DNA from 3 places in the Mesorhizobium sp. B4-1-4 genome. Region 2 is predicted to be linked to each of the others. Evidence: predicted binding sites of a transcription regulator. Region 2 holds the regulator's gene; each other region holds the start of a gene.
The links. The regulator LexA, encoded in region 2, represses DNA repair genes until DNA is damaged. The targets are predictions, from matches to a motif close to TGTTCNNNNTGTGTTCNG.

Region 1: a site for LexA is predicted at 5,433-5,450, ahead of FJW03_RS23660 (ImuA family protein). Genes of this name have one in related genera too.
Region 3: a site for LexA is predicted at 2,040-2,057, ahead of parE (DNA topoisomerase IV subunit B). Genes of this name have one in related genera too.

What each region holds. Positions count from the first base shown of each region.
Region 1 is NZ_CP083950.1:4,901,752-4,911,410, reverse strand. It holds gene FJW03_RS23700 (ATP-binding protein) at 1-787, opposite strand, end outside; gene FJW03_RS23695 (response regulator transcription factor) at 778-1,470, opposite strand; partial or broken gene FJW03_RS23690 (DUF4153 domain-containing protein) at 1,474-1,940, opposite strand; gene FJW03_RS23685 (HpcH/HpaI aldolase/citrate lyase family protein) at 2,308-3,204, shown strand; gene FJW03_RS23680 (DUF1737 domain-containing protein) at 3,239-3,445, shown strand; partial or broken gene FJW03_RS23675 (IS481 family transposase) at 3,579-4,519, shown strand; gene FJW03_RS23670 (GIY-YIG nuclease family protein) at 4,604-4,780, shown strand; gene FJW03_RS23665 (metallopeptidase family protein) at 4,869-5,291, opposite strand; gene FJW03_RS23660 (ImuA family protein) at 5,474-6,529, shown strand; gene FJW03_RS23655 (DUF6504 family protein) at 6,471-7,949, shown strand; gene FJW03_RS23650 (error-prone DNA polymerase) at 7,946-9,659, shown strand, end outside.
Region 2 is NZ_CP083950.1:1,795,297-1,804,955, forward strand. It holds gene lpxB (lipid-A-disaccharide synthase) at 1-125, shown strand, start outside; gene gltA (citrate synthase) at 169-1,497, opposite strand; gene gltX (glutamate--tRNA ligase) at 1,682-3,106, opposite strand; gene FJW03_RS08655 (ComEC/Rec2 family competence protein) at 3,209-5,668, shown strand; gene lexA (transcriptional repressor LexA) at 5,662-6,399, opposite strand; gene FJW03_RS08665 (GntR family transcriptional regulator) at 6,809-7,564, opposite strand; gene FJW03_RS08670 (ABC transporter substrate-binding protein) at 7,716-8,696, shown strand; gene FJW03_RS08675 (ABC transporter ATP-binding protein) at 8,755-9,534, shown strand; gene FJW03_RS08680 (ABC transporter permease) at 9,540-9,659, shown strand, end outside.
Region 3 is NZ_CP083950.1:1,582,507-1,592,165, forward strand. It holds gene parE (DNA topoisomerase IV subunit B) at 1-1,969, opposite strand, end outside; gene cpaB (Flp pilus assembly protein CpaB) at 2,207-3,133, shown strand; gene FJW03_RS07645 (type II and III secretion system protein family protein) at 3,224-4,603, shown strand; gene FJW03_RS07650 (hypothetical protein) at 4,608-4,877, shown strand; gene FJW03_RS07655 (AAA family ATPase) at 4,945-6,159, shown strand; gene FJW03_RS07660 (CpaF family protein) at 6,156-7,577, shown strand; gene FJW03_RS07665 (type II secretion system F family protein) at 7,582-8,547, shown strand; gene FJW03_RS07670 (type II secretion system F family protein) at 8,549-9,517, shown strand; gene FJW03_RS07675 (hypothetical protein) at 9,584-9,659, shown strand, end outside.

The sequences.
Region 1 (9,659 bases), 3.1 Mb from region 2:
GCAGCGTGCCGCCGAGGATGGCGATGGCCGCCAACGTCACCTTACCGCGCTCGCCATAGAGATGCTTGACGATGTTGTTGGGCGTCCGCGAGACATAGACCACGCCGGCGACGTGGCCGTCGACGGCCACGGGCAAAGCGACGAAGACGCGCACCCTGGTGCCGCGGCTGACCGAATAGAGCGGCGGCGCCGGCTGGTCGGAAATGCGCAGCCGGAGCGCGCTGGCATAGCGGCCGTCAAGCGCGGCGCGCACCTCCTGGACCTCGGCCAGCGACTGCCCGACCTCGTCACGCCCGGCGATGACGACGCCCCGGGGATCGAGCAGCCGGAAGCCGGCCAGCGTGGTTTTCTGCGTGGCGTCGAGAATGCCGGACAGGCGCGTGCCGATCGCGGCGAAGGCGGGATCGGCGGTCGCTTGCACAGCCGCCGGCCGTGTCGGAAGCACATAATCCGAAGCGAGATCGAGGCGCGGCTCGATTGGCCGGTATGGCCCGTCGGGATTGGGGTCCCGGCTCGCGCTTGCGCCAGCCTGCGGCATCGGCGCGCCGAGCGCGTCCGGTAGAATGCCGGCGTCGCGCACCTCCTGCGCATAGATGGCGGCGATGGCCGCCCCTTGCGCGATCAGCTCCGCCTCGGTCTGGCGGATCAGCTGGTTTTCATAAAGGCGGAAGAAGAACAGGCCGACCAGCGGCAAGGCCATCACCAGGATCAGGATGGCAACGACGACGGTGGCGAGGCGCGGCCGCCATTTGCGGCCGATCCATTTGCGCGAAGCCGTCAGCCGCATCGGCCGAGCCGGAAGCCGACGCCGTGCACGGTCTCGATGACTTCGGGGCAACCCACCGCCGCCAGCTTGGCGCGGATGTTGCGGATATGGCTGTCGACTGTGCGGTCGGCGACATGGATCTTGCCGGCATAGGCGCTGGCCATCACCGCGTCGCGGTCGAGCACATGCGTCGGCCGCGTCAGAAACCCTTTCAGGATCGAGAACTCGATGCCGGTCAGGGCAAGCGGCTTGCCGTCGAAGCTGGCGCTGTGACTGGCCGGCGCCAAGGCGAGCTTGCCATGGGCGAACTGCCTGTCGTCAATCGGTTCGGGCGCCGCCGGGCGGGCGCGGCGCAGGATGACGTTGACGCGGGCGACCAGTTCGCGCGGGCTGAACGGCTTTGTGACATAATCGTCACCGCCCATCTCCAGGCCAAGGATGCGGTCTATTGCTTCGTCGCGCGCGGACAGGAACAGCACCGGCACATCGGAACGCTGCCGCAGCCGGCGGCAGACCTCCAGCCCGTCCATTTCCGGCATGCCGATGTCGAGCACGACAAGGTCGGGCGGGCGCCGCTCGATCGCCTGCAGGGCGGCGGCGCCATCTGAGACGGCAGCCGTCTTCATGCCGGCCTTTTCCAGCGCGAAGCAGATCACTTCGCGGATATGCGGGTCGTCGTCGGCGACGAGGATGTGATGCGGCATGGATCAGCGGCCCGGCGCGAAGGGTTCGGATACGGAGGGAATCACAGGTAGCGCCCTGGTGTCGAGATAGAAGAGCAGGCGCCAGTCGCGAAAGCTCCAGGCGCGCCAGTTTTCCAGGGCGCTGCGGTACCATCCCCCGTCGACGCCACGCAGTCTGGCGAGTTCGCGTGTAGCGCCGGCTCCAGCCGTCCTGCCCTGGTGATCGAGGAAACGATCGAGCGCCGGAAACGCGCCCGGACCGAGCGAGCGCAGATACCAGCCGTCGAGGGGGACGCCTTGTCCGGTCATTTCTTGGGAATGGTCGACATTGTAATTGGCGATCGTTGCCGCGAAATCGATGAAGCAGCAGGCATAAAGCGTGCCGATAGCGTCAGAAGATTGGCGGACGAGAGCCATTCATTGGATTTTCCGAGCGCGATGCGGACGATGATCAGGGCAAGCCCGGCCGCCACCAGCCCCATCCAGACGAGGCCGCAATAGGCCAGCACGACGACGCCCAAGCGGCTGCCATGGCCCGGCGCGGCGGTGAACGGTGGCGTCACGGTCTGATCTTCCCGAGAACTTGCAGCCGGGCTGTCGGCGGGCGTTTGCGGATGAAAGGAATGAGGATCGCCGCAGGCCGCGCGCGTGGCGGGTCGACCAGCCACCAGCCTTCGCTGCGCAGCCGGTAAGGCAGGGACCACGGGAGTTTGACTGGCTTATGCATGCCGCCTGTCTGGCAGGTCGGTCGGGAGGCGGCAGGGCGGATCCGAGGAGATTTTCGGCAATCGCGTGCAGTTTCCGTGCAGGACATATGGCGGCTTGCCTCGACCAGTCGCAACCGGCATAGATCGGATCATGACGACCAAACCCTATCGCCCGCGCCGCTCGGTGCTCTACGTCCCGGCCTCCAACGACAAGGCGCTGGCCAAGATCGAGCAGCTTTCCTGCGATGCCGTCATCATCGACCTTGAGGATGCCGTCGCCCCGGCCGACAAGACCGCCGCCCGCGACAGGCTGGCCGGTATTTTCGCCAACCATCCGGAGGCCGGCACCGGTGGCCGGCGCCGCGAGATGATCGTGCGCGTCAATGCGCTTTCCAGCGAATGGGGCACAGACGATCTGATGGCCATGGCGAAGGCGGAGCCGGATGGCATTCTGCTGCCCAAGGTCGACACGCCGCGCGACGTGCTCGAGGTCGGCGATGTGCTGGACGACAATTTCGCCCCCGACAGCGTGAAACTATGGGCGATGATCGAAACCCCCAAGGCCATGCTCAACCTCGGCGCCATCGCCGAGCTTGGCCGCGACCCCGGCTCGCGGCTGGCTTGTTTCGTTGCCGGAACGAATGATCTGATCAAGGACACCGGCGTGCTGGCGACGCCCGACCGCCGCTATCTCGTGCCATGGCTGATGCAGATGCTGCTGGCGGCGCGGGCCGGTGGCCTCGACATGCTTGACGGGGTGTTCAACGATTTTCGCGACGCGGAAACCTTCGCTCGGGAATGCGGGGAAGCAGCCGCCATGGGGTTCGACGGCAAGACGCTGATCCATCCGGCGCAGATCGAGGCGGCGAACCGCGCCTTTGCGCCATCCGCCGCAGCGATGGCCGAGGCCCGCGCGGTGAAGGACGCCTTCGCGCTTGCCGAAAATGCCGGCAAGGGCGTGATCGCGCTGGACGGCAGGATGATCGAGCGGCTGCATCTGGCGCAGGCCGAAAAACTGCTGGCGAAGGCCGCCGCCATCGGCGCATGATCCGGCTAAGCTGTTCACGACAGGACCTGGAACCATGAAACTCTACCGCTTTCTGACTGCCCCGGACGACGCCAGCTTCTGCCACAAAGTGACGGCGGCGCTGAACAAGGGCTGGCACCTGTTCGGCTCGCCGACCTACGCCTATGACAAGAAAGCCAAGACGATGCGCTGCGGCCAGGCGGTGGTGAAGGATGTCGACGGCCAGGAATACGGCCCGGACACCAAGCTCAGCGATTGGTAGGAAAAGCCTGGGTCCCTCACTCTCCTCGTCATCCTAGGGCGGAGCAAGGAGCGCAGCGACGCGGCGCAGACCCTAGGTGTTTGATCCCGAGCTTTAATGGTGCGATATTTTCTTCCGACTGGAAGGATGCGTTATGGGACAAGTTCTGCACGGCCGCGCCACGACGACAGAGGCAATCCGTCGAGCAATACAAAATAGTCAAGAGAGCCTGAGGGCGCTGGCCAGGCGCTACGGGATCGATCAGAAGACGGTTCGAAAGTGGAAGAACCGAACCTCGACCGCCGATCTTCCGACAGGCCCCAAGGACCCGAAGTCGACGGTGTTGTCTGTGGAGGAAGAGGCGGCCATCGTCGCCTTTCGCAAGCACACGCTGCTGCCACTGGATGATTGTCTCAGCCGACGATCCCGCATCTGACACGCTCGTCCTTGCATCGTTGCCTTCAACGCCATGGTATTTCGCGATTGCCGCAGGTGGATGGTGACAAGCCGGCCAAGAAAAAGTTTCAGGCCTATCCGATCGGCTATTTCCATATCGATATCGCCGATGTGCAGACCGCCGAGGGCAAGCTGCGTCTCTTCGTTGCCGTCGACCGGACGTCCAAGTTCGCCTATGCGCAGCTACACGCGACGGCGGACAAGATGACGATGGTCCAGTTCCTGCGAGATCTGATCGCGGCCGTGCCCTATGCCATCCACGCCATTTTGACCGACAACGGCATCCAGTTCACCAACCGAAGCTGCGACCGCCATGCCCCCCGGCATATCTTCGATGATGTCTGCGCCGACCATGGCATCGAGCACCGGCTCACCAAGATCAACCATCCCTGGACCAACGGCCAGGTCGAGCGGATGAACCGAACCATCAAGGACGCGACCGTCAAGTGCTTCCACTATGACGATCACGATCAGCTGCGCCGACACCTCGCCGACTTCATCTCAGCCTACAATTTCGCACGCAGGCTCAAGACCCTCAAAGGCCTCACGCCTTATGAGTTCATCTGCAAAATCTGGAAAAAAGAGCCCGAACGGTTCAGACTCGACCCGGTCCATCAAATGCCGGGACTAAACACCTAGGGGTCTGCGCCGTGACGCCGGCCGAAGAGTGCAACGGATCAGAATGGCGCTTGTCCGCGCGACGACACTTGCTACCCCAAAGCCATGACCGGCTATGTCTACATAACGGCGAGCCAGAAGGGCGACACGACGTACATCGGCGTTACCAACGATCTTGGCCGCCGCATACCGGAGCACAAGGTCGGCGCGTACAACGGGGTTGGTCTGGTCCGAAGAATTTTTCGACATCACGGACGCCATCCCAACGTGAGAAGTCGCTGAAGCGCCGGCCACGCCAGCGGAAGATCGAACTGATCGAAAAAAGCCAATCCCGAGTGGTTCGAACTCTTTCGCGGAACCGGTTGGTTGGTTACTCCGCAGCTTCCTCGATCCGCTCCATGTCATCGTCCGACAGGCCGAAATGGTGGCCGATCTCGTGGATCAGCACGTGGGTGACGATGTCGCCCAGCGTTTCCTCGTTTTCGGCCCAGTAGTCGAGCATGGCCCGGCGATAGAGCGTGATTCGGTTCGGGCCTTCGCCGGTCTGCGGGTTCCAGCGTTCGGCGATGCCGCGCCCCTCGAACAGGCCGAGCAGGTCGAACGGCGTTTCCAGCGACAAATCGTCCATGATCTCGTCGGTCGGGAACTCGGCGATCTGGATGACGATCTCGCCGGTCAGCTTGCGAAACTCCTCCGGCAGATGGGCGTAGGACTCCAGCGCCAGGAACTCCAATTCCTCCATCGAGGGCGAGAACTGGTCGTGCCAGGTGCGGGTCTTGTAGATGCGAGCCATGCTTTATCCTTTGATCCCGGCATATAGGCTTTCGCACCGGTCGAGGCAAATCCAGCGACCGCCACGCCCGCATCACGCGGATTGGAAGGAATAAATTCCTCGTGACTCTGCTTGACTCTTCCAGCTCCCTCTGGAATCCTAGGGAACATAACAGGAACAATTGTGAGTGGAAGCTGACCGTCATGGCGATGAACGCCGTGGCGCGGGAGACTGTTTTTGCCCTGCGCCGCCAGATCGCGAAGATCGAGGGAACGCTGCCGGAGCGCCTGCAGGCGCCGGCCGCGGCGTCCCTTGATACCAACGCAAGCGCAGTTGCCAACACAGATCTCACGCCCAACGCCGATCTCACCATCGTCCGGCGCGGCAAGGCCGCGGCGTTGCCGGATGCCTTTCTGCCCATTGGTGTCGGGCGCCTCGATGCCGCCCTGAGCGGCGGCCTGCCGAAAGCCGCGCTCAGCGAAATCCATGGCCTGGAAACCCGCGATGCCGGGGCCGTCGCCGGCTTCGCCCTGTCGCTCACCAGCCTGATCCTCAAGCAGGCGCAAGGGCTGCCGGTGCTGTGGATCGGCACCACGGAAATCTTCCGGGAGGCCGGCTTTCCCTATGCCAGGGGGCTTCATGCCTCGTTCGGCATCGAGCCCGGGCAATTGCTGTTTTCCGAGGCGCCGAGGCTTCTCGATGCGCTGTGGGTCGCCGAGGAGGCCGCAAGGATGACGGCGCTCGCCGCCGTCATCCTCGAAATTCGCGGCAACCCGCAGCGGCTGGACCTGACCGCGACGCGCCGGCTGCATGCCAGGGCGATAAGTGCCGGCCGGCCGGTGTTCCTGCTGCGGCAGGCGGCCGAACCCGAACCGACGGCGGCATCCGTCCGTCTGATCGTTTCGCCGGCACCGGCCGTTCCGCGCGCCACGGTCGCCGGACCGCTCGCCGGCTCGATCGGCCGCCCCGCCTTCACCATCACCATCGGCAAGAGCCGCACGGCCCTGCCTGGACAATTCACACTGGAGTGGAACCCCGATGAACGCGTATTCGACGAAAGATGGGGCGAAGAAAGACGGGCCCGGCAACACCGGACAGAGGATCCTGTCCCTGTGGTTTCCCTATCTCGCGGCCGAAAGGATCCTGCGGCAGCGTCTGGGGCGGTCCTGGCGTTCCCGCCCGTCGGATCACCCACCGCTCGTGATCAGCCATCGCCAGGGGAACGCGCAGCGCATCTCGGCCCTCGACGAGCGGGCTGAGGCGCTGCACCTGAAGCGCGACATGGGGATTGCCGATGCGCGCGCCATGCATCCGTCGATCGACATCGTCGAAGCCGATCCGGAGGCCGATCGCCGCCTGCTCGAAGGCCTTGCCGACTGGTGCGACCGCTACACCCCGCTGGTGGCGCTGGACGGGGCGGACGGCCTGTTTCTCGACGTCACCGGCTGCACCCATCTGTTCGGCGGCGAACGCGCCATGCTGGATGACATCCTGTCGCGCTTCTTCCATCAGGGTTTCGATGTCCGCGCCGGCCTTGCCCCGACACCGGGGGCGGCCTGGGCGGCGGCACGGTTCTGCGGCGACCGCATCGTCGATGGCGGCGAGGAGGAAGCGCTGCTCGCGCCCTTGCCGCTCGCCGCATTGCGCATAGCGTCGGAAATCCGCGCCAGCCTGGAAAGTGTGGGCCTGCGCACGGCGGGCGCCGTCATGGCCGCCCCGCGCGCGCCGCTCGCCCGCCGCTTCGGCGCCTCGCTGCTCCTGCGTCTCGACCAGGCGCTTGGCCGCCTCGACGAGGCGGTCTCGCCGCGCCTGCCCGTCGCGCCGCTTTCGGTCGAACGCCATCTCGCCGAGCCGGTCACCCTGACCGAGGACATCGAACGCTTGGTCGGCTTGCTGGCGACGACCTTGAAGACCGATCTCGAGCGCCGTGGCGAGGGCGCTCGCTCGCTGGCCCTGCTGCTGTTCCGCGTCGACGGCGCCGTCAGCCGCATCGCCTTGGGCACCTCGCGGCCGCTGCGCGAACCCATGCTGATCCAGAAACTGTTCCATGAAAGGCTGGCCGCGCTCGAGCAGGACATCGATGCCGGCTATGGCTTCGACCTGGTGCGGCTTTCGGTGCTGGCCGCCGCCGCTTTCGAGATGCCGCAGGCCGATCTGACGGGCGAGACGACCGATGACGGTGCCGACATCGCGCTGTTCGCCGATCGCATCCGCGCCCGGCTCGGCGAGGGCGCGATCCTGCGGCCGGTCGCCGTCGAAAGCCATCTGCCGGAACGCGCCGTCGCCATCATTCCTTTCACCGAAGCGCCGCGCCGGACCACGCCGCCGAAGAGACCGGACAGGATGCAGGCGCCGATGACCATTTTCCCGCCGGAACGGCCGATCCGGCTGTTCCGCGCGCCCGAGCCCATCGAGGTGCCGGCCACCGAAATGCCCGAAGGGCCGCCGCTGCATTTCCGCTGGCGCCGCGCACTCTACCGGGTGACGCGTGCCGAAGGGCCGGAACGCATCGCCGCCGAATGGTGGCGCGAAGCGCCAGGCGACGCAGCGGCATCGACACGCGACTATTTCCGCATCGAGGATGCCGACGGCCGCCGCTACTGGCTCTACCGGCAAGGCCTTTACGGCAGCGTCTCCCAGATCCCGCCGCGCTGGTTCATGCACGGGGTCTTCGCATGAACGCACTGACCGTCATCCCCTATGCCGAGTTCGGCATCCAGTCGAATTTCTCCTTCCTGCGCGGCGCCTCCAAGCCGGAGGAGCTGGTGGTCGCGGCCAAGCTCCTGGGCTTCCCGGCGATCGGGCTTGCCGACCGCAACACGGTGGCCGGCGTGGTGCGCGCCTGGCAGCAGGCCAAGGTCGAAAAGCTCTCCTATCACCCCGGCTGCCGGCTGGTCTTTGGCGACGGCACGCCCGACATTCTCGCCTATCCCAGGGACCGCACGGGCTGGGGGCATCTGTGCCGCATGCTCACCCAAGCCAATCTGCGCGACGAGACCGAAAAGGGCGCCACCCTTCTCCAGCGCGGCGACCTGCTCGAGTGGGGAGACCGGATGTCGCTGGCGGTCCTGCCGGATCTGGCGGCGGGCGGAGAAGACAGCCTCGCTTTGCTCCGCCAGCTCAAGGACCGCTTCGGCGGAGCCCTGCGCCTTGGCGTCTCGCCCTGTTATGCCGGCAATGACCGTTTCCGGATCGAGCAGGCGGCGGCGCTTGCCGAGGCTGCCGGCATCCCGCTGATGGCGACCAACGACGTCCTCTACCACACGGCCGAACGCCGCCCGCTGCAGGACGTGCTGACCGCGATCCGTCTCAACACGCCCGTCGCCGAAGTCGGGCTGCAACTCACCGCCAATGCCGAGCGCCACCTGAAGCCGCCGCTGGAAATGGCCCGCCTGTTCCGCAGGCATCCGCGGGCGCTGGCCGAGACGCTGCGGTTCGCGGAAGAACTCACCTTCTCGCTCAGCGACCTCCAGTACAATTACCCCGACGAGCCGACGGAATCGGGCCTTGGCCCGCAGGCCGAGCTGGAAAGGCTGGCGCGGGAAGGTGCGGCCAGGCGCTTCCCCGGCGGTGTCCCCGCCGGCGTCATAAAACGCATCGAGGAAGAACTCGCCCTGATCGAGCGCCTGAACTACGCACGCTACTTCCTGACCGTCCACGACATCATAAAATTCGCCCGTAGCCAGAACATCCTCTGCCAGGGACGCGGCTCCGCCGCCAATTCCATCATCTGCTTCTGCATCGGCATCACCGAGGTTGGCCCGGACAAGATCGACACACTCTTCGAGCGCTTCATTTCCGAGGAGCGCAACGAGCCGCCCGATATCGACGTCGACTTCGAGCATGAGCGGCGCGAAGAGGTCATGCAGTACATCTATTCGAAATACAGCGCCAAGCGCACCGCGCTCGCCGCCGCCGTCATCAGCTATCGCGGCCGCTCGGCACTGCGCGAAGTCTCCAAGGCAATGGGCCTGTCCGAGGATGTCCGGGCGTCCCTGTCCGGCTCGATCTGGGGCTGGTCGACATCCGAGCTTGGCGAGAAGGAAGCCCGGGCCGGGGGGCTCGACCGCAGCGATCCCGTATCGCGGCATGTGATGGAGCGCGCCAACGAGATCATGGGCTTTCCCCGCCATCTCTCGCAGCATGTCGGCGGCTTCGTCATCACCAGGGACCGGCTCGACGAGATCGTCCCCATCATCAAGACGGCGATGGACGAGCGCAAGATGGTCGAATGGGACAAGGACGATCTCGACGCGGTGAAGATCCTCAAAGTCGATATTCTGGCGCTGGGCATGCTGACCTGCCTGCAGCGTGCCTTCACTTTGCTTGAGACTCATTACGGTGTCAGGGACGAGTTCGACAGGCCATTGACCCTGGATACGATCGCCA
Region 2 (9,659 bases):
TCCGCGCCTGGCAGAAAGATGGGTTTGCCGAGATCGCACGGCGCATGGCGACGGACAGGCCGTCCGGTGAGATCGCGGCGCAGGTGGTGATGGAGTGCGTGAGGAAGCGAGTGAGTAGTGAGTAGATGATCCTCTTCACTACTGGCTACTGACTACTCCCTATCCTTTTTACCGCTTGGCGATCGGCACGTAATCGCGCTCCGGCGCGCCGGTGTAGAGCTGGCGCGGGCGGCCGATCTTCTGGCGCGGGTCCTCGATCATCTCTTTCCACTGCGCGATCCAGCCGACAGTGCGGGCGACGGCGAACAGCACGGTAAACATGGTGGTGGGGAAGCCCAGTGCCTTTAGCGTGATGCCGGAATAGAAGTCGACATTCGGGTAGAGCTTCTTCTCGATGAAATAAGGATCGGTCAGCGCGATCTTTTCCAGCTCCATGGCGATATCGAGCAGCGGATCGTCCTTGATACCGAGCTCGCCCAGAACCTCGTGCGCCGTCTTCTGCATGATCTTGGCGCGCGGATCGTAGTTCTTGTAGACGCGATGGCCGAAGCCCATCAGCCGGAACGGGTCGTTCTTGTCCTTGGCGCGTGCGATGAATTCCGGGATGTGATCGACATGGCCGATCTCGCCCAGCATGTTGAGCGCCGCCTCATTGGCGCCGCCATGCGCCGGGCCCCACAGGCAAGCAATGCCGGCGGCGATGCATGCAAACGGGTTGGCGCCCGAAGAGCCGGCGAGGCGAACCGTCGAGGTCGAGGCGTTCTGCTCGTGATCGGCGTGCAGGATGAAGATGCGCTCCATGGCGCGCGCCAGCACCGGGTTGATCTTGTACTCCTCGCAAGGCACTGCGAAGCACATATGCAGGAAGTTTGCCGCGAAACCGAGATCGTTCTTCGGATAAATGAAGGGCTGGCCGATGTGATACTTGTAGGCCATGGCAGCGATCGTCGGCATCTTGGCGATCAGCCGCATGGAAGCGACCATGCGCTGGTATGGGTCGGAGATGTCGGTGGAGTCGTGGTAGAAGGCCGACAGCGCGCCGACCACGCCGCACATCACCGCCATTGGGTGCGCGTCGCGACGGAAGCCGGTGAAGAAGCGCGACATCTGCTCGTGCACCATTGTGTGGCGCGTCACGCGGTAATCGAAATCGTCCTTCTGCGCCTTGGTGGGCAGTTCGCCGTAGAGCAGCAGGTAGCAGACTTCCAGGAAGTCGCCATGTTCCGCCAACTGGTCGATCGGGTAGCCGCGATGCAGGAGAATGCCCGCATCGCCGTCGATGAAGGTGATCTCCGATTCGCAACTCGCGGTCGAGGTGAAGCCGGGATCGTAGGTGAAGGCGCCGGTGGTGCTGTAAAGCGTGGCAATGTCGATGACGTCGGGGCCGACGGAGCCACTTCGCACCTTGAACTCATGAGTCTTGCCGCCGAGTTCCAGCTTGGCCGTGGCCTCCTGGGTCTTGCCGCCAAATTCCAATTTTGTCGCAGCTTCGGTCATTGCAAACTCCTTCTCGTTTCATCATGCCGGCAAAGGCAAATTTCTGCGAAGCGACACGTCGAAATCACTGCAATGCGCGTATTCGCCACCGCATTTTAGGAGGTGCGTGCCAGATTGGGCCAAGGCCTAATGTTGCACTGCGAAACCCGCCTTTCAATGCCAATCTTTTTGGGCCAGTTTGCTCCTAATCGATTTGATCCGATATGCGACCCAGGCTTTCCTCGCGCCCTAGCACGGCAAGCACGTCGAACACACCTGGCGAGGTGCTTTTGCCGGTCAGGGCGGCGCGCAAGGGCTGCGCCACGGCGCCCAGCTTATGGCCCCCGGCCAGCGCATAGTCGCGGATCGCGGCCTCTGCGGCGGCGGCCGTCCAGTCGCCCGAAAGCGCATTCAAGGCTTCGTGAGCGCCGCGCAGGATCTTGCGGGAATCGCCATTGAGCAGCAGCGCCGCCTTCTCGTCGACCGGCAGCGGCCGCTCCGCAAACAGGTAAGCGGCGCCATCGACGAGTTCTACCAGCGTCTTGGCGCGCTCCTTCAGACCCGGAAGGGCCGCCAACAATTGCGCCTTGTTATGCTCGTTGAGGCGCGCGGCCATCGCCGGGCCGCCCTGGAGATAGGGCAGGGTGGCGATGAAGATGTCGAACAGTTCCGCGTCGCTCATGCGGCGCATATGGACGCCGTTCAGCGCCTCCAGCTTGGCGAAATCGAAACGGGCGGCGCCCTTGTTGACGTCGCCGATGTCGAACCAGGAGATCATATCCTTGATCGACATGATCTCGTCGTCGCCGTGGCTCCAGCCGAGGCGCGCCAGGTAGTTGAGCAGCGCTTCCGGCAGGTAGCCCATGGCGCGATAGGCCTCGACGCCGAGCGCGCCATGGCGCTTCGACAGCTTGGCACCGTCGGCGCCGTGGATCAGCGGGATGTGCGACATCGATGGCACGTCCCAGCCCATGGCCTTGTAGATCACCGTCTGGCGGGCCGCATTGGTCAGGTGATCGTCGCCCCGAATGATATGCGTTACGCCCATGTCATGGTCGTCGACGACGACGGCGTGCATGTAGGTCGGGTTGCCGTCCGAACGCAGAATGATGAAATCGTCGAGATCCTTGTTGGGGAATCGCACCTCGCCCTGGACACGGTCGTGCACCACCGTCTCGCCCTCGGTTGGCGCCTTGATGCGGATTGCGCCCTTGACCCCGGGAGGCGCCTCGGACGGATCACGATCACGCCACTGGCCGTTGTAGCGTGGCGGCAGGCCCTTGGCACGCGCTGCCTCGCGCATCGCCTCCAGTTCGGCAGGCGTCTCGTAGCTGTAGTAGGCCTTGCCCAGGCGCACGAGTTCCTCGGCCACCTCGCGATGCCGCGGCGCGCGCTCGAATTGGGAGACAGCGTCGCCGTCCCAGCCAAGACCGAGCCAGGAGAGTCCGTCCAGGATGGCGGCCGTCGCCGCATCGGTCGAACGCTCGCGATCGGTGTCCTCGATGCGCAGCAGCATCGTACCGCCGGTGTGCTTGGCATAGAGCCAGTTGAACAGCGCCGTGCGGGCGCCGCCGATGTGCAGATAGCCGGTGGGCGAGGGGGCAAAACGGGTGACGACCTTGTCGGACATGAAATTCTTGGAAACCATCTGAAGCGGGGTTGGGTTGCGCGGACTTTCGCGCGTCGCGGGTTCATGTACCATAGGGCGTCAGGGGTGCAAGGGGCAGACCCGATGGCTGGACGAGGCCGGGGCTCGGATCGGGGCGAGGACGCTGTTGCCGGCGTCAGCGAACGGTCATTGTTTGCAACGCGTCCGGCTATCCCGTTGCCATCGCCGACATCCCTTGTGCCGGCGCCCGGCACCCGGCAGCCGCAGGCGGATATCCCTGCGCCAAGTCCACCGCCTGCCGCAGGCAGGATTGCGCGCGTACGCCGGCAATTCGGCCTGACATCATTGCCTCGCCTGCGCCATGGCGTGGCCAAGGCGGCGGAACTGGAACTTGACCGGGGCATCGCCTTTCTGCTGGTGCCGGTCTGTCTGGCCGCCGGAGTGATCGGCTACTATTCGCTGGCGGCGGAGCCTGATTTTGCCAAGCCTGTAGCGGTCGTCGTGCTGACGGCGCTCTGTGCGCTTGCCTCGCGTTCCTGGCCAAAAACCCATCTGTGTTTCACGGCGATGCTGCTGTGCGCGCTGGGCCTGCTCGCGGCGAAGGTCGAAACATGGCGAGCCGGAACACGCATGCTGGGCTCTGAGATTTCGACTGAGGTGACGGGCCGCGTCGTCTCGCTCGACCGGATGGAGACCGGCCGCATCCGGCTGACCATTGACGTGACGTCCACCGCCCGGCCGAAACTGCGCTATGCGCCGGAAAGGGTCCGGCTTTCGGCACGCAAGATACCGCGGGAATTGGCCGCCGGCTCGTTGATATCAGGCTATGCCAAACTCTTGCCGCCGACCGGTCCGGTGCGGCCGGACAGCTATGATTTCTCCTTCGACAGCTACTTCGCCGGCATCGGCGGCAGCGGGTTTTTTCTCGGCAATCCCAGGATTGTCACAGCCGAGGACGACATGCCTCTTTTGGCTCGCCTGTCCGCTGCGGTGGAAAATGCCCGCCAATCCATCGCCGGCCGCATCACGGGCATCGTCGGCGGCGCCGAAGGCGAGATCGCCGCGGCACTGATCGTCGGCGTGCGCGCCGGCATTCCCGACGAAATCAACGAGGCGATGCGGCGCACCGGCATCTATCACATCATCTCCATTTCCGGACTGCATATGGCGCTGGTCGCGGGCACCGTCATGGGTCTGCTGCGCGGCGCCTTCGCGCTGTTTCCAGATTTTTCCGCACGAAGGCCGGTGAAGAAATACGCGGCCGCCGCAGCGCTCTTCTCGATCGCTGCCTATCTCGTCATTTCGGGCATCGTCGTTGCCGCCGAACGCAGCTTCATCATGCTGGCGGTGATGCTGATCGCGGTTCTGTTCGATCGCGCGGCACTGACCATGCGCAACCTGGCGATCTCGGCGATCGCCGTCATACTGGTCTCGCCGCATGAGGTGGTCGGACCGAGCTTCCAGATGTCGTTCGCCGCGACCGCCGCCCTGGTTGGCGCCTATGCCGGTTGGGCGGATTATCGTGCGCGAAAAACGAGGCCGCCATCGCCGAAGCTATCCCTGCCAGGGCTTCTGACGCAAAAATTCCTGCTGACGACGGGTGGATTGGCTATGACCTCCATCATCGCCGGCAGCGCTACGGCGCCGTTTGCCATTTGGCATTTCCAGCGTGTATCGCCGCTCAGCTTGTTCGCCAATCTGGCCGTCATGCCGATCGTTTCGGTCGTGATGTTCCTGGCCGTCGCCAGCGCGTTGCTCATGCCGTTCGGCTTGGATGTGCCATCCCTTTACCTGATGGGCAAGGGCCTGACGGCAATGATCGCCATATCGGCGTGGATATCGGAACGCTCTCCTGTCGATGCGGTCGGGCTGATTTCCCAGCAATCCGTGCTGCTGGTGACGGTCGCCCTGGTCATCGCGACGATGGCGACGACATGGCTGCGGCTCGCCGCACTCCCATTCGCACTTGCCGGCCTGTTGACTGTGTCGGATACGCGCACGCCCGATGTGCTGATCTCGGAAGATGCCCGACTGGTCGCGGTGCCGATCGGCGGTGGCGAACTCGCGGTCAGCCGGGCACGCCCGAACGAATTCACCGTCGACAACTGGAAACGTGCATTGGTATCCGAAAGCATCGTCGTGCCAGAGGTGTTCAACAAGACAGACGGGCAGTTCACCATCGCCGATGCCGTAAACCTGCCGCCGGGAGCACCGTTCTACTGCACCGACGGCGTCTGCCTCGCCAGGCACCCGTCCGGAGCGATCGTCGCGCATGTCGAAGACCGCAAGGATACCTGGAAGGCCTGCGGTTTCGCCGACGTGATCGTCGTCAACGACGCGACCGGCTATGACGCCTGCCATAACCCGCTGGTTCTCGTCGTCACCAAACGGCAACTCGCTCGCAAAGGGAGTGCTGCGGTCTTCTTCGACCGCCAATCGGCGACTGGCCCACCAATCGTCAGCTTCGCCGTCGACAGGCCATACCGTCCCTGGCATGAACAGCGCAAATTCTCGCGCGAGGCGAGGGGCCTGCCGCCCTATAAAAAGCCTGACAATACAAGCGCGCCAGTGCCTGCTCAGTAGCGCCTGATCAGCCCGACGAGTTTGCCTTGCACCTTGACCCTGTCCGGCCCGAAAATGCGGGTCTCGTAGGCCGGGTTGGCGGCTTCAAGGGCAATCGAAGCTCCCTTGCGGCGGAACCGTTTCAGGGTCGCTTCCTCTTCGTCGACCAGCGCCACGACGATCTCGCCCGGGCTCGCTGTATCGGCGTTGCGGATGATGACCGTGTCGCCATCGAAGATCCCGGCCTCGATCATCGAGTCCCCCTTGACCTCCAGCGCATAGTGCTCGCCCCCCATGATCATGTCAGGCGGCACCGAGATCGAATGCGTCTGGTGCTGGATGGCATCGATCGGCACACCGGCGGCGATACGGCCCATCACCGGGATCGAGACCGCGGGAATCGCATCGTCGTCATTGCCGGCCGCGGGCAAGCGCGACGGCGCCGGCTTGATCTGACGACCAAGGTTGCCCTGACCGAGGCTGCCCTGGATGACACTTGGCGAAAATTTCTTTGCCGCATTGAGGCCCGGCGCGATCGAATCCGGCAACCTGAGCACTTCCAGTGCGCGCGCCCGATTGGGCAGTCTCCGAATAAAGCCACGTTCCTCCAGCGCCGTGATCAGGCGGTGGATCCCCGACTTGGAGGCAAGATCAAGAGCCTCTTTCATCTCGTCGAAGGAGGGCGGGATGCCGCTTTCCTTGAGCCGTTCATGAATGAACATCAGCAGTTCATGTTGCTTGCGCGTCAGCATGGCGGCCCCCAAGGCATTGAACGAAGGGTCTGAATCGGAATCGAAAAACAAACCCAGAACAAACACTATCTGTTCCAGTTGTGTTCCGCAACCGTTTAAAGTTTAGTGAATTTGTTAAGGGGTTCGAAATTTTTGCCGCCGGCAACAAACGGCAACCGACGCTTACCGACGATTTCTGCCCCGGACACACGCATTGAAATCGTTTTGGTTAATGGCCTGTGGCCCACCCCTTGTTGAGGTTTGGCTTCATCGTTTGAAAGGCGCACGGGGCGATTTATGGAGTCGCCCAGTGTCATCCCAGCGGAACGAAACGAAACCAAAACGCCAACGTTCGCCAGCTCGCTTGGGGATGGATCCGTGTGTAAGCGTCGGACTGCGCGGAAGCGCCGAAATCATCCGGAAACCGCTTTCAGGCTGCCGGCGCGTGCGGTGTAGTTGTTGGCGCTGCTGTCTTCGCTGTGAAATAGACGTGCAGCGTGTAGCCGATATGCGCCGTCATCAATGCCTTTGCCCGCTCGACATCACGATCGAGCGCCGCCTCCATGATCGCGGTGTGATGCTCGATCGCGATCGCCTCGCGCAGTGCGTCCATGGCCTCTCCATAGCCATGCTTGAGGCCGGCCGCTGCCCGCAAAGTCGGCGCCAGGCCGAGAAAACGATGATGTCGCCGCAGCTGATCCGCGATCGTCGAGCGGAATCGCAGCAGCCAGTTGGACGTCGCAGCACTCAGCAGCGCCGCGTGAAAGGCCTCGTGGCTTTCGTCCCACTGATCGACGGCCGCATCCGAGGGGTCGTCAACCGCGGTCTTGCAGCGAGAGAGCCGGTAATGAGCGGTGACAACGGCATCTTCCCATTGCCTGTCGCCTTTTTCCATCGATTCCAGGAACAGGGGCATCTCGACAACCATCCGCGCGCGCGCCAGGTCCTCGAGTTCGGCCCGCGACACGGGAGCGACGGCAAAGCCGCGATTGCTGATGGCAGTGACAAGGCGCTCGGCTTCAAGCCGAGACAATGCTTCACGCAGCGGCGTCCAGCCGACGCCATATGTGCCGCGCAGCGCACTCAACTTGAGCGGCGCACCCGGCATGAGGCGCGTCGTCAGAATATCGCGCCGCAGCAGCTGATAGGCCGCCTCCGTCTTTGTGGAACTATTCTGATCCTGCATCGCAGTCCGTCCATCGTCAGGCTTGGAAAATTATATATCATGGCGGTGCATGGCAAGAATTATATATAATGTTTGACATGGACCGGCGGACTGACCATGATCGCCTGATGTGCCGTCTTTAAGCGGCGCTAATCAAATCTGGGAGGAAATGATGTTGAAGTCGAAATGGCTGTCAGGATTGGCCCTGGCAGGCGCCTTGATGGTCAGCGCCGGCAGCGCCGCGGCCGATCAGATTCGTATCGGCATAGCCAATTTCGGAGAGCATCCTCAGTTGAATGCCGCCATAGCCGGTTTCAAGAAGGCGCTGACGGACAATGGCTTTGTCGAGGGCAAGGACGTCGTCTACACCGAGAGCCATACCAATTTCGACGCATCGCTTGTGCCGCAGATGATCGCCAAGCTGCAGGCGGAGCAGCCCAAGCTGATTTACACCATCACCACGCCAGTCTCGCAGATCGCCAAGAAGGCGCTCGCAGGGTCCGGCATTCCGATCGTCTTTGCCGCGGTCACCGATCCGGTCGCGGCCAAGCTGGTGCCGTCATGGGACTCCGGAGACGAAGGCATGACCGGCGCCAGCGATCTGCAGGATGTCGCCGCGGTGATGGCCTTCACCAAGAAGCTGCTGCCGAACGCCAAGCGCTTTGGCGTGCCCTACAATCCAGGCGAGGCCAATGACGTCGCCCTGATCGAAAAGATCAAGGCGGCGGCACCCACGGCCGGCTTCGAGGTCGTGGAGGTCGGCATCGACAACGTCAATGACATCCAGCAACGCATCGCTTCGCTTGCCGGCAAGGCCGACGTGATCTACGGCCCGGCTTCGAACCTGATCCAGCCGGCGATTGCCGCTGTCTCCGCAGCCGCTCGCCAGGCCGGTATCCCGGTCGTCAACTCCGATGACAGCGCGGTCCGCAACGGCACCGTACCGGCAAGCTTCGCGGTCAACTACACGCAGGTCGGCGTCAATGCCGGCAACATCGCCGCCGAAATCCTTAAGGGCAAGGATCCGAAGACGATCGCGCCGTCGCGTCCGGCTTACAAGGACCACATGGCAACGATCTCCCGCAAGGCGATGGCCGCGTTCGGCATCGAGATACCCGCTTCGATGGCCGATTGCGGGTGCATCGTCGACTGACGTTGGGCTGCAGCGGTGACGGCGTCGGCGCCGTCACCCTTCAGTTGTGGGAGGAACGATGCTCGAGATCCGATCCGCGCGCAAAGTGTTCTACAAGGGCCAGGCCGACGAGAAGGTCGCGCTGGACGGTCTCAACCTGTCGTTGGCCACGGGCGAGTTCGGTATCGTCATCGGCTCCAATGGGGCCGGCAAGAGCAGTATGCTCAACGCCATTTCCGGAGCTCTCATCCTCGATTCCGGCAGGATCCTGATCAACGGCACCGATGTGACAAACATGCCGGTGCACAAGCGCGCGGCAAAATTGGCGCGCGTCTTCCAGGATCCGATGCGCGGCACAGCCGCCAGCATGACCGTGGCGGAGAACATGTTGTTGGCTGACCTTCGCGGCCACAAACGCGGCTTGCGGCAAGGGCTGAACGCCACCCGGCTTGCGTCCTACAAGGAGCGCTTGTCCATACTGGGTCTCGGCCTTGAAAACCGCCTGGACACACGAGTCGACCTGCTTTCGGGCGGGCAGAGGCAGTCGCTGTCGCTGATCATGGCGGTTGGCGGATCGCCGGACCTGCTGCTGCTCGACGAGCATACGGCAGCGCTCGACCCGCGCACGGCCGATATCGTCATGCAGGCGACGGTGCGCGCCGTCAATGCGCTAAAACTGGCCACGCTGATGGTGACCCACAATATGCAACATGCCGTCGACCATGGCAGCCGGGTGATCATGCTCGACGCGGGCCGGGTCCTGCTGGAGGTCACCGGCGAGGAGAAGGCAAGGGCGACGGTTGTCGATCTGATCGGTCATTTTTCCGTCAAGACCGACCGCATGTTGCTGGCGAGCTGACCACCATGGGCTTTATTCAGGACGTTCTGACCAGCTTCGTCGCGATCATTCCGGTCACCCTGGCGCAAAGCCTGATCCTGGCCTTTGTCGTGCTCGGGATCATGATCCCGTTTCGCATGCTGAAT
Region 3 (9,659 bases), 210 kb from region 2:
CGTCGACCGCGTCCTTGGTCGCCGCCTCGGCATCGATCACATCGACCCGCAGAAGCGTGCGCTTCCTCGGATCCATCGTGGTCTCCTTGAGCTGCGAGGCCATCATTTCACCCAGGCCCTTGAAACGGCCGAGCTCGACCTTGCCGCGTCCGGTGAATTCAGTGCGCAGGAGCTCGTCCTTGTGCGCGTCGTCGCGAGCATAGGCGACCTTGCCACCTTGCCTGATCGAGTAAAGCGGCGGCACCGCCAGATAGAGGTGACCGCCACGCACCAGCGCCGGCATCTCCTGATAGAAGAAGGTGATCAGCAGCGAGGCGATGTGGGCGCCGTCGACGTCGGCGTCGGTCATGATGATGACGCGGTCGTAGCGCAGATCCTCGTCGCGATACTTGGAGCGCGTGCCGCAGCCGAGCGCCTGAATCAGGTCCGATATCTGCTGGTTGGCGGCCAGCTTGTCATTGCCGGCGCTGGCGACATTGAGGATCTTGCCGCGCAACGGCAGCACTGCCTGGCTGGCACGGTCGCGCGCCTGCTTGGCCGAGCCACCGGCGGAGTCGCCTTCGACGATGAAGAGTTCCGCGCCGGCGGCGGCGTTCTGCGTGCAGTCGGCGAGCTTGCCCGGCAGGCGCAGCTTGCGCACCGCGCTCTTGCGCGACACTTCCTTTTCCTGGCGGCGGCGTACGCGCTCGTCGGCGCGAGCGATCACCCATTCGAGCAGCTTCGAGGCTTCCTGCGGATTGTCGGCCAGCCAATGGTCGAAGGGATCGCGGATCGCGGTCTCGACGATCCGGATCGCCTCGATCGTCGCCAGCCTGTCCTTGGTCTGGCCAACGAATTCCGGTTCGCGGATGAACACCGAAAGCATGCCCGCCGCCGAGATCATGACGTCTTCCGAGGTGACGATCGAGGCGCGTTTGTTACCGACAAGATCGGCATAGGCGCGCAGGCCGCGCGTCAGCACGTTACGGAAGCCGGCCTCGTGGGTGCCGCCTTCGCCGGTCGGGATGGTGTTGCAGTAGGAATTAATGAAGCCGTCGCCGCCGAACCAGGTCACCGCCCATTCGAGCGAGCCGTGGCCGCCTTGCCTGTCGCTCTTGCCGGCGAAGATTTCCCGCGTCACCTGGAATTCGTCGCCGAGCGACGCCTTGAGGTAGTCCTTGAGGCCGCCAGGGAAATGGAATTCCGCCTTGGCCGGTGTCTGATCCTTTTCCTTGATCAGCGAGGGGTCGCAGGTCCAGCGGATCTCGACACCGCCGAACAAATAGGCTTTCGAACGCGTCATGCGGTAGAGCCGCGCCGGTTCGAATGCCGCGCCCTTGCCGAAGATCTGCTCGTCGGGATGGAAGCGGATCCTGGTGCCGCGCCGGTTGTGCACTTCACCGAGATGCTCAAGGCCACTCACCGGGACGCCGCGCGAAAAACGCTGGCGGTAGAGCTGCCGGCCACGCGCGACCTCGACCTCGAGATGGTCCGACAGCGCGTTGACGACGGAAACGCCGACGCCATGCAGGCCGCCTGAGGTCTCATAGACCTTCGAGTCGAACTTGCCGCCCGAATGCAGGGTGGTCATGATCACTTCGAGCGCGGGCTTCTTGTATTTCGGATGCGGGTCGACCGGAATGCCGCGGCCATTGTCGGTGACGGTGAGAAAGCCATCGGCCGAGAGTTCGACATCGATGAAGGTGGCGTGGCCGGCAACCGCCTCGTCCATCGAGTTGTCGATGACTTCGGCGAACAGGTGGTGCATCGCCTTGTCGTCGGTGCCGCCAATATACATACCGGGCCGGCGACGCACCGGCTCCAGGCCTTCGAGCACCTCGATATCGGCGGCGCTGTAACCCTCGCTGCCGTCCTTGGAAGCCGCCGGGCGTTTTGCCGCCTGCACCAGCGGATCCGCCGGGCGCGCGGACGCCCGAACCGGCTGCGGCTGCTTGTCCATATTGGCGAAGAGATCGTTGTTTTCGTCCATGCCTGTCATAGAGTCCGATGCTGCGAATCACCCGTCGATACTGCCACGCTTTTCAGCGCCAAGCGACGGAGGTTCCTGTTACGTTCGGGGGTCTAGCCCCTCTTATCCTAAAACCATTCGATAACCAAGCGGCCGGAAATAGATCAAATGCGGCCGTGCGGGATACCTGATTCTTTAACAATGCCGCCTAGCGTGAGCCCAACATAACAAGAAACTGCGGGCATCAGGGGTTTCGGCGTGAAGGGCAAGGCCATAACGATGATCGGCATCGCCGCCGTTTTCGGCGCGATCTCGATCTTTGCCGCGGATTTCTGGGTCAAGAGCCAGGCCAAGGCCGATGCCGGGGAAAAGACGGCATCAATCGCCGCTCCAGCCACGCCCAGGATCGAATTCAAGACCATCGTCGTGGCGAACGCGCCGTTGCGTTACGGCATGGAGATCGACCGCGCCAAGCTCAGCGAAATTCCGTGGCCGCAGGATTCCCTGCCGCAGGGCGCCTTTGCCACCGTCGACGGATTGCTCGGCGAAGGCGGCCGCGTGGTGCTGTCGCCGATCGAGGTCAACGAGCCGGTGCTGCTGGCCAAGCTGTCGGGACCAAACGGCCGTGCGACGCTCTCCAACATGCTTGCGCCCGGAATGCGGGCGGTCACCATCCGGACCGACGAGATCGCCGGCGTCGGCGGCTTCGTCACGCCGGGCGACCGGGTCGATGTCGTGCTGACACGCGATGCCGGCGCAATCCAGGAAGTGGCCAAGAATGCCCAAGGGGCTGCAGGTTCGACCGTCACCTCCGAAATCGTCGTCGCCGATGCCAAGGTGCTCAGCGTCGGCCAGGGCGCCGACGAGCGTCAGACGACGCCGCAGGTGGCCAATTCCGTGACCATCCAGGTGACGACCGATGGCGCCCAGAAAGTGGCGCTTGCCCGCACCGTCGGCACGTTGTCGCTGTCGCTGCGGTCGGCCAGCGAAGGCGGTGACGGCAATGGCGGCGTCACCACCATTTCCTCCTTCGGCGGATCGGTGGCGTCCAAGACCGAGGCGGCGGCCGGCTCGCTGTTCGACGCGGTGGCCAAGGAGCCTGAGAAGCCGACATTCAAGACGGTCATCGTGACACGCGGCACACAGGCCGAGGAATATCAGGTTCCTTCGCGGGACCAGAAATAAAGGCCGGTGGGGACCGGACGAGACGGGACAATGTTGATGCGTACGCTATATCGAATGACGGCTCGGCGGCACTTCGTGCGCGCCTTGGCGATGGTCGCCTCGCTGGCCGCGAGCGGAGTGCTCGCTTTACCCGGCGCCGCCAGGGCGGACAACGATGTCGTCTACGTCTCGTCGACCAGGAATGCATCGATCAAGGTCGCCAAGGGCAAGCCCAAGACGATCATGACGAGTGCTGCCTTCTACCAGATCGTTATCGGTGATCCGGAGATCGCCAACGTCAATCCACTGACCGACAAGTCTTTCTATGTGCTCGGCAACAATCTCGGCACCACCGGTATCGCGCTGTTCGACGACAAGAAGCAGCTGGTCGGCACCATCGACATCGAGGTGACGCTCGACACCGACCAGCTGGCGAGCACGATCCGCGCCAGCGTGCCGGATGCCAAGATCAAGGTCGGCTCGGCCAATGGCCGTGTCGTGCTGTCGGGCGAGGCGGATGACGCGGTCGCCGCCGAAAAGGCAAACAAGATCGCCACCCGCTTCTCCGGCAAGGAAGAAGTGATCAATTCGGTCAACATCTCATCGTCGCAGCAGGTCCAGCTCAACGTCCGCTTCGTCGAGATCAACCGCCAGGCAGGCCAGGATCTCGGCGCCAAATACAGCGCCAACTTTGCCTACGGCTTTGGTGGACGCGATGTTTCGCTTGACCCCGGGGCGGTGCCGGCGGCAGGAACCGGTGAAGCCATCGGCCGGCTGCTGTCCAACGGCGTCTCGATCGACATCGCCATCAAGGCCCTGGAAGAGCGCGGCCTTGCCCGACGCCTCGCGGAACCAAACCTTATTGCCCGGTCCGGCGAGACGGCGAGCTTCCTGGCCGGCGGCGAATTTCCGATCCCGGTTTCGGAGGACAATGGCAAGATCTCGGTCAGCTACAAGAAATATGGCGTCAGCCTCGACTTCACGCCGACCGTGCTCAAGGACGGGCTCGTGAGCCTCGACATCGCGCCGGAAGTATCCTCCATCGATGCGTCGGCCTCCTACAATATCGGCAACATTTCGGTGCCCGGTTTCATCGTTCGCCGCGCCAAGACGTCGGTCGACCTGAAGAACGGCCAGAGCTTCATGATCGCGGGACTGCTGCAGTCGCAGAACGACATCACCACCTCGCGCATTCCAGGCCTCGGCAAGATGCCGGTGCTCGGACCGCTGTTCTCGTCTAAATCGTATCAGCGGCGCGAGACAGACCTCGTCATCATCGTCACGCCCTACCTGGTCAAGCCCGTCGATCCGTCGAAGAAGATGGCCGGGCCGACGGACGGCACTCAACCGGCCAGCAACGTCGACTACTTTCTCAACAACACCGAGGAGGTGAAGGGGGCGAACAACGGCCGTGCGCTGGCGTTGGCCGATGGCAGCGCCGCGCGGACGGCCACCACGGTCGGTCATTTCCTCGACCTGCCGAAGGATTGAAGCGATGCGTGTGATCCTGAGAGCAAGCATCGCGTTGCTTCTTGCCGGTATCGCCGCCGGCTGCACCAGCGACGACTATGTGCGCAGCGAAGGTCCGACGACAGGCGCCGGCGAAGCGCAGGCCGCCAACACGGTCATGCAGATGGTCGATCCGTGGAAGTACGGTGTCCAGAACACCAGACTCCTCGTGCCGGCCAAGCGCGGTGATGCCGCCCCCGTCACATCCGATCAGGCGGCTGGCGCGAAGACGGCGCAGACAAGCACAAGTGACTGATTCAGGCGGGCAACTGATTCAGGCGGGCAACTGATCCAGGCGGGGATCGACTTCACAGGCGGCGAGAATGGCAAACGGCATCAAGACCAAGAAGATCCTGCTCGTATCGACGGACAGCACCTTCGTGCAGGACACACGCACCGCATTCGCCGCCTCCGAGGTCATCCAGCTCTCGACGGTGGAAAAGAATGTCACCGAATTGCGCGGCGAGATCCAGGAAACCGACTTCGGCGCCATCATCGTCGATATGGACGCGGCGAAGCTGGAGGAGATCGAATCGCTGCAGCGCGTCATGCGCAGGCTGGAGGGCAAGGCCCCGGTGGTCGTCGTCACCCAGGAGTTCAACGCCGCCGCCGTCCGCATCCTGGTGCAGCTCAAGGTCGCGGACTTTCTCGTCAAGCCGATCACCACGGCCGACCTGGTGCGATCGGTCGTGCGGGCACTGCAAGGGCCGGGGCGCGAGGAAAATACCGAGTCACAGATCTACACCTTCATGCCGGCCGCGGGCGGTGTCGGCACCACGACGTTGGCGCTGCAGACGGCATTCCAGCTGCATCACTCGGTGACGCGCGGCGCCTCGACCTGCGTGGTCGACCTCAATTTCCAGCAGGGCGCCTGCGCGGAATATCTCGACCTCGAGCCGCGTTTCGACATCACCGAGATCGAGAACCAGCCCGAACGCCTCGACCGGCAACTCCTCGACGTGATGCTCTCGAAACATGCCAGCGGACTTTGCGTGCTGGCGGCGCCGACGCACCCATCGGAGATGCGTTCCTTCAAGACCGATGTCGTGGTGCGCATGCTGGACCTCGTTTCGGCCTATTTCGACAATGTCGTCATTGACATGCCGCGCACCTGGTTTCCGTGGACGGAAACGGTGCTGCTCGGCTCCAACAAGCTCTACATCGTCGCCGAAATGACGGTGCCGTGCCTGCGCCACACGCAAAGGCTGATCCAGGCCGTCTACGAGACCGCCGGCAAGGAGGTGAAGCCCAACGTCATCGTCAATCGCTTCGAGCAGAAGATGTTCGACAATGGCATCAAGCAGGCGGATGTCCAGGAAATCCTCGGCGAGCATTTCGTCGGCGGCATCGCCAACAACTACCGGCTGGTGCGCGAGGCGGTCGACCGTGGCGTGCCGTTGCACGAGATCGACGCCAATGCCAACGTGGTCAATGATTTGAAGAAGATCATCCTGCCGGAGGAGGCAGTCGCGACCGCCAGCAAGTCGAAGTCGCTCTTCGGTCTCGGCAGGGGCCTTTTGAAGAGGAGGGCCGGATGACCAGCCGTTTTTCCACCCTGCAGAACCGCGATGCGCGGCCGCAGCGTTCGTCCGAAACAACGCCGGTCGCGCATCACGCGGTGGTGATCCCGACAAGCCGAAAAGCTTTACCGGTAAAACCCGAGGTCGCCCCGGCAAAGAACGCCAACAGGGTGCTCGATGCCCGCATACGCATTCATCGGATGCTGCTCGAGGAAATCAACCTTGTCGCCCTGGAGCGCTTGCCGAAGGAGGAAATGCGGCGGCAGGTGCATGATTTCGTGTCGGAAAAAACCCGCCAGGAGCGGATGGCGATCAACACCGCCGAACTTGACGCGCTGGTGGACGACATCGTCGACGAGATGGTTGGCCTGGGCCCGCTGGAGCCGCTGCTCAAGGATCCCGACATCAACGACATCCTGATCAACGGCCACCAGAACTGTTTCGTCGAGAAGAAGGGCAAGCTGCAGCAGGTGCACATTCCGTTCAAGGATGAGGCGCATCTGCTTAGAATCATTAACAAGATCGTCGCGGCCGTCGGCCGGCGCGTCGATGAATCGCAGCCGATGGTCGATGCTCGCATGCTGGATGGGTCGCGTTTCAACGCTGCCATCCGCCCGGTTGGCGTCGACGGGCCGCTGGTGTCGATCCGCAAATTCTCCAAGAACAAGCTTGGCCTGCACAAGCTGGTCGAATTCGGCGCCATCACCCAGAACATGGCCGAGGTGCTGGCGGCGGCGGTTCACGCCCGCAAGACGACGATCATTTCCGGCGGCACCGGCACCGGCAAGACAACGATGCTCAATGCACTGTCGGCCTTCATCCCGGAAGACGAGCGGCTGATCACGATCGAGGATGCCGCCGAGCTTCAACTGCAGCAGCCGCATGTCGCTCGCATGGAGACGCGACCTGCCAACATCGAGGGCCATGGCGAACTGAAGCAACGCGATCTCGTCAAAAACGCGCTGCGCATGCGTCCTGACCGCGTCATCCTCGGCGAGTGCCGCGGCGAGGAGGCGTTCGACATGTTGCAGGCGATGAACACCGGCCATGAAGGATCGATGGCGACCATCCATGCCAACACGCCGCGCGATGCCATTTCGCGCCTCGAACAGATGCTGGGCATGACCGGCATGCCGATGACGGTCCAGTCGATCCGCAGTCAGATCGCCAGCGCCATCGATATCATCGTGCAGTTGACCCGGCTTTCCGACGGTAAGCGCAAGGTGACAAGCGTTGCGGAAGTGACCGGCATGGAAGGCGACGTCATCCAGATGCAGGAGATCTTCCGCTTCGTGCGCACCGGCATGGATGCCGACGGCGGAATTCTCGGCTATTTCGAAGCGACCGGCATCCGGCCGCGCTTCCTCGAGGACCTGCGCGCCATGGGAATCGAATTTCCCGGGCGCTATTTCGAACCCGGCCGGCCGCAGGAGTAGCCAGGTGTTCGACGGATTCAGCGCGATCTACGTCGTCTATGCCGGAGCCGCGCTGACCGGCATCTTGATCGCAGAGGCCTGTTATCTTCTTTACGCTGGCCGCAGCGACAAGCGCGCCGCCATCAACCGGCGCATGAAGCTGCAGGAAAACAAGATCAGCCAGGAACAGGTGCTGATCCAGCTGCGCAAGGAGCGCGGCCTCGATGCCGGCACGTCGCTGTTCTCGCCGGACCGATTCCGTGCCCTGCGCACACAGTCGGGCATGATTATGCCGCTGTCGAAATTCCTGACGATCACCTGCGGCGTGGCGATGGCCGCGGCCCTGGTCGCCATCTGGTATGGGTTGCCGCCGCTCATGGGGCTCATCCTGTTCTTCGTGCTGGCGCCTCTGCTGCCGGTGGTCGCGATGCGCTTCATGCGCAAACGGCGGCACAAACGTTTCGGCATGCAGCTGCCAGAGGCGCTGGAGCTGATCACGCGTGGCCTCAAGGCCGGCCATCCGGTGCCGGTGGCCATCGCCATGGTGTCGCGCGAGATGCCCGATCCGATCGGCACCGAGTTCGGTGTCGTTGCCGATGAGGTGACCTACGGCTCCGATCTGGTTTCGGCGTTGAACAACCTGTTCGATCGCGTGGGGCACGAAGACCTGCCGCTGTTCGTCACCGCCGTCTCGATCCAGTCCAGTTCGGGCGGCAATCTGCGTGAAATCCTCGACGGCCTGTCGTTGACAATACGCGAGCGCGGCAAGCTGCGACGCAAGGTGCGCGCCATTTCGACCGAAGGCCGCCTGTCCGCCTACATCCTGACGGCAATACCGGCGCTTTTGTTTGCCGCCATCATGGCGTTGATGCCGGGGTTCTACAGGGACGTCTGGGGGGTGCCGAAAACCTGGTACATGCTTGGCGGGTCGGTTACCTGGCTGATGCTGGGCAATCTAATCATGTTCAAGATGTCGAATTTCAGGTTCTGACATGCGCGGTTTCATCGAATTCCTCGCCTCGCTTGCGCCGACCTCCTTGATCCCGGTGGCCGTAGTGCTTCTGGCCGTGGGTGTTGTCGCGGTCGCCTGGCCGATGGTGGTTGCCAAGGGTGATCGCAATGACGTGAAGCGCCGCCTCAAGGTTGACGACAGTCGCGTGGCCGCGAAACCCGAGCCGGTGCAGAAGAAGAACGCCGGCGTCGTGCGCGAGAAGGCGGTGAAACGGGCACAGGAATTCTACGCCAAGAGCGATCCGGAAAATGTTGCCCGGCTGCGCATGAAGCTGATCCAGGCGGGCTACATGGAGCCGCGCGCTGTCGGCATGTTCTTCCTCATTCGCTTCGCGGCACTGGTGGGTGCCGCGACGGGAGCCTTTGTGATCAACCGCTGGATGGCCAGCGCCGACGCGACGATGGCCAGCCGCTGGGCGTTCGTCATCCTGACGGGCGTGGCCGGCTACTTCCTGCCCGGCCTGGTGCTGAGCCAGAAAGTGCGGGAGAAGATGCGCGAATACCGCAACGGCTTTCCTGACTTCATGGACCTGTTGATCGTCTGCTCGGATGCGGGCATGAGCATGGAGGCGGGCGTCGAGCGCGTCTCGAAGGAACTCGCCAAGACCTATCCCGCGCTCAGCCAGAATCTGCAGTTGGTGTCGCTGGAACTGAGGGCCGGGCGCAGCCTCGACGACGCGCTGAAGGCGCTCGCCGATCGCCTCAGCCTGGACGAGGTGCGTTCTTTCGCGACGCTGCTGCAGCAGTCGAAGGAACTCGGCACCAGCCTGTCGGGAGCGCTTCGGGTCTTCTCCGACGAAATGCGTCATAAGCGCATGTCGCTGGCTGAGGAGAAGGCACATGCCTTGCCGGCCAAGATGTCGGTGCCGGTCACGGTGTGCATCCTGCCGGTGGTGCTGATGATCGCGATCATTCCGATCATCGTCAAATTGACGGGTGGGCACTATTAGATGTGTCGGATTGAGTTCAGGTCGGCCTGAACTCAATCCAACGTGTCCGCAGAGCAATCCACAAGCATGGCGTTCGCGATCAAGGCCAAAATTGCCAACGCCGGCGCGATGACATTCGCCTTCACCGCGCAAAAGACGATGT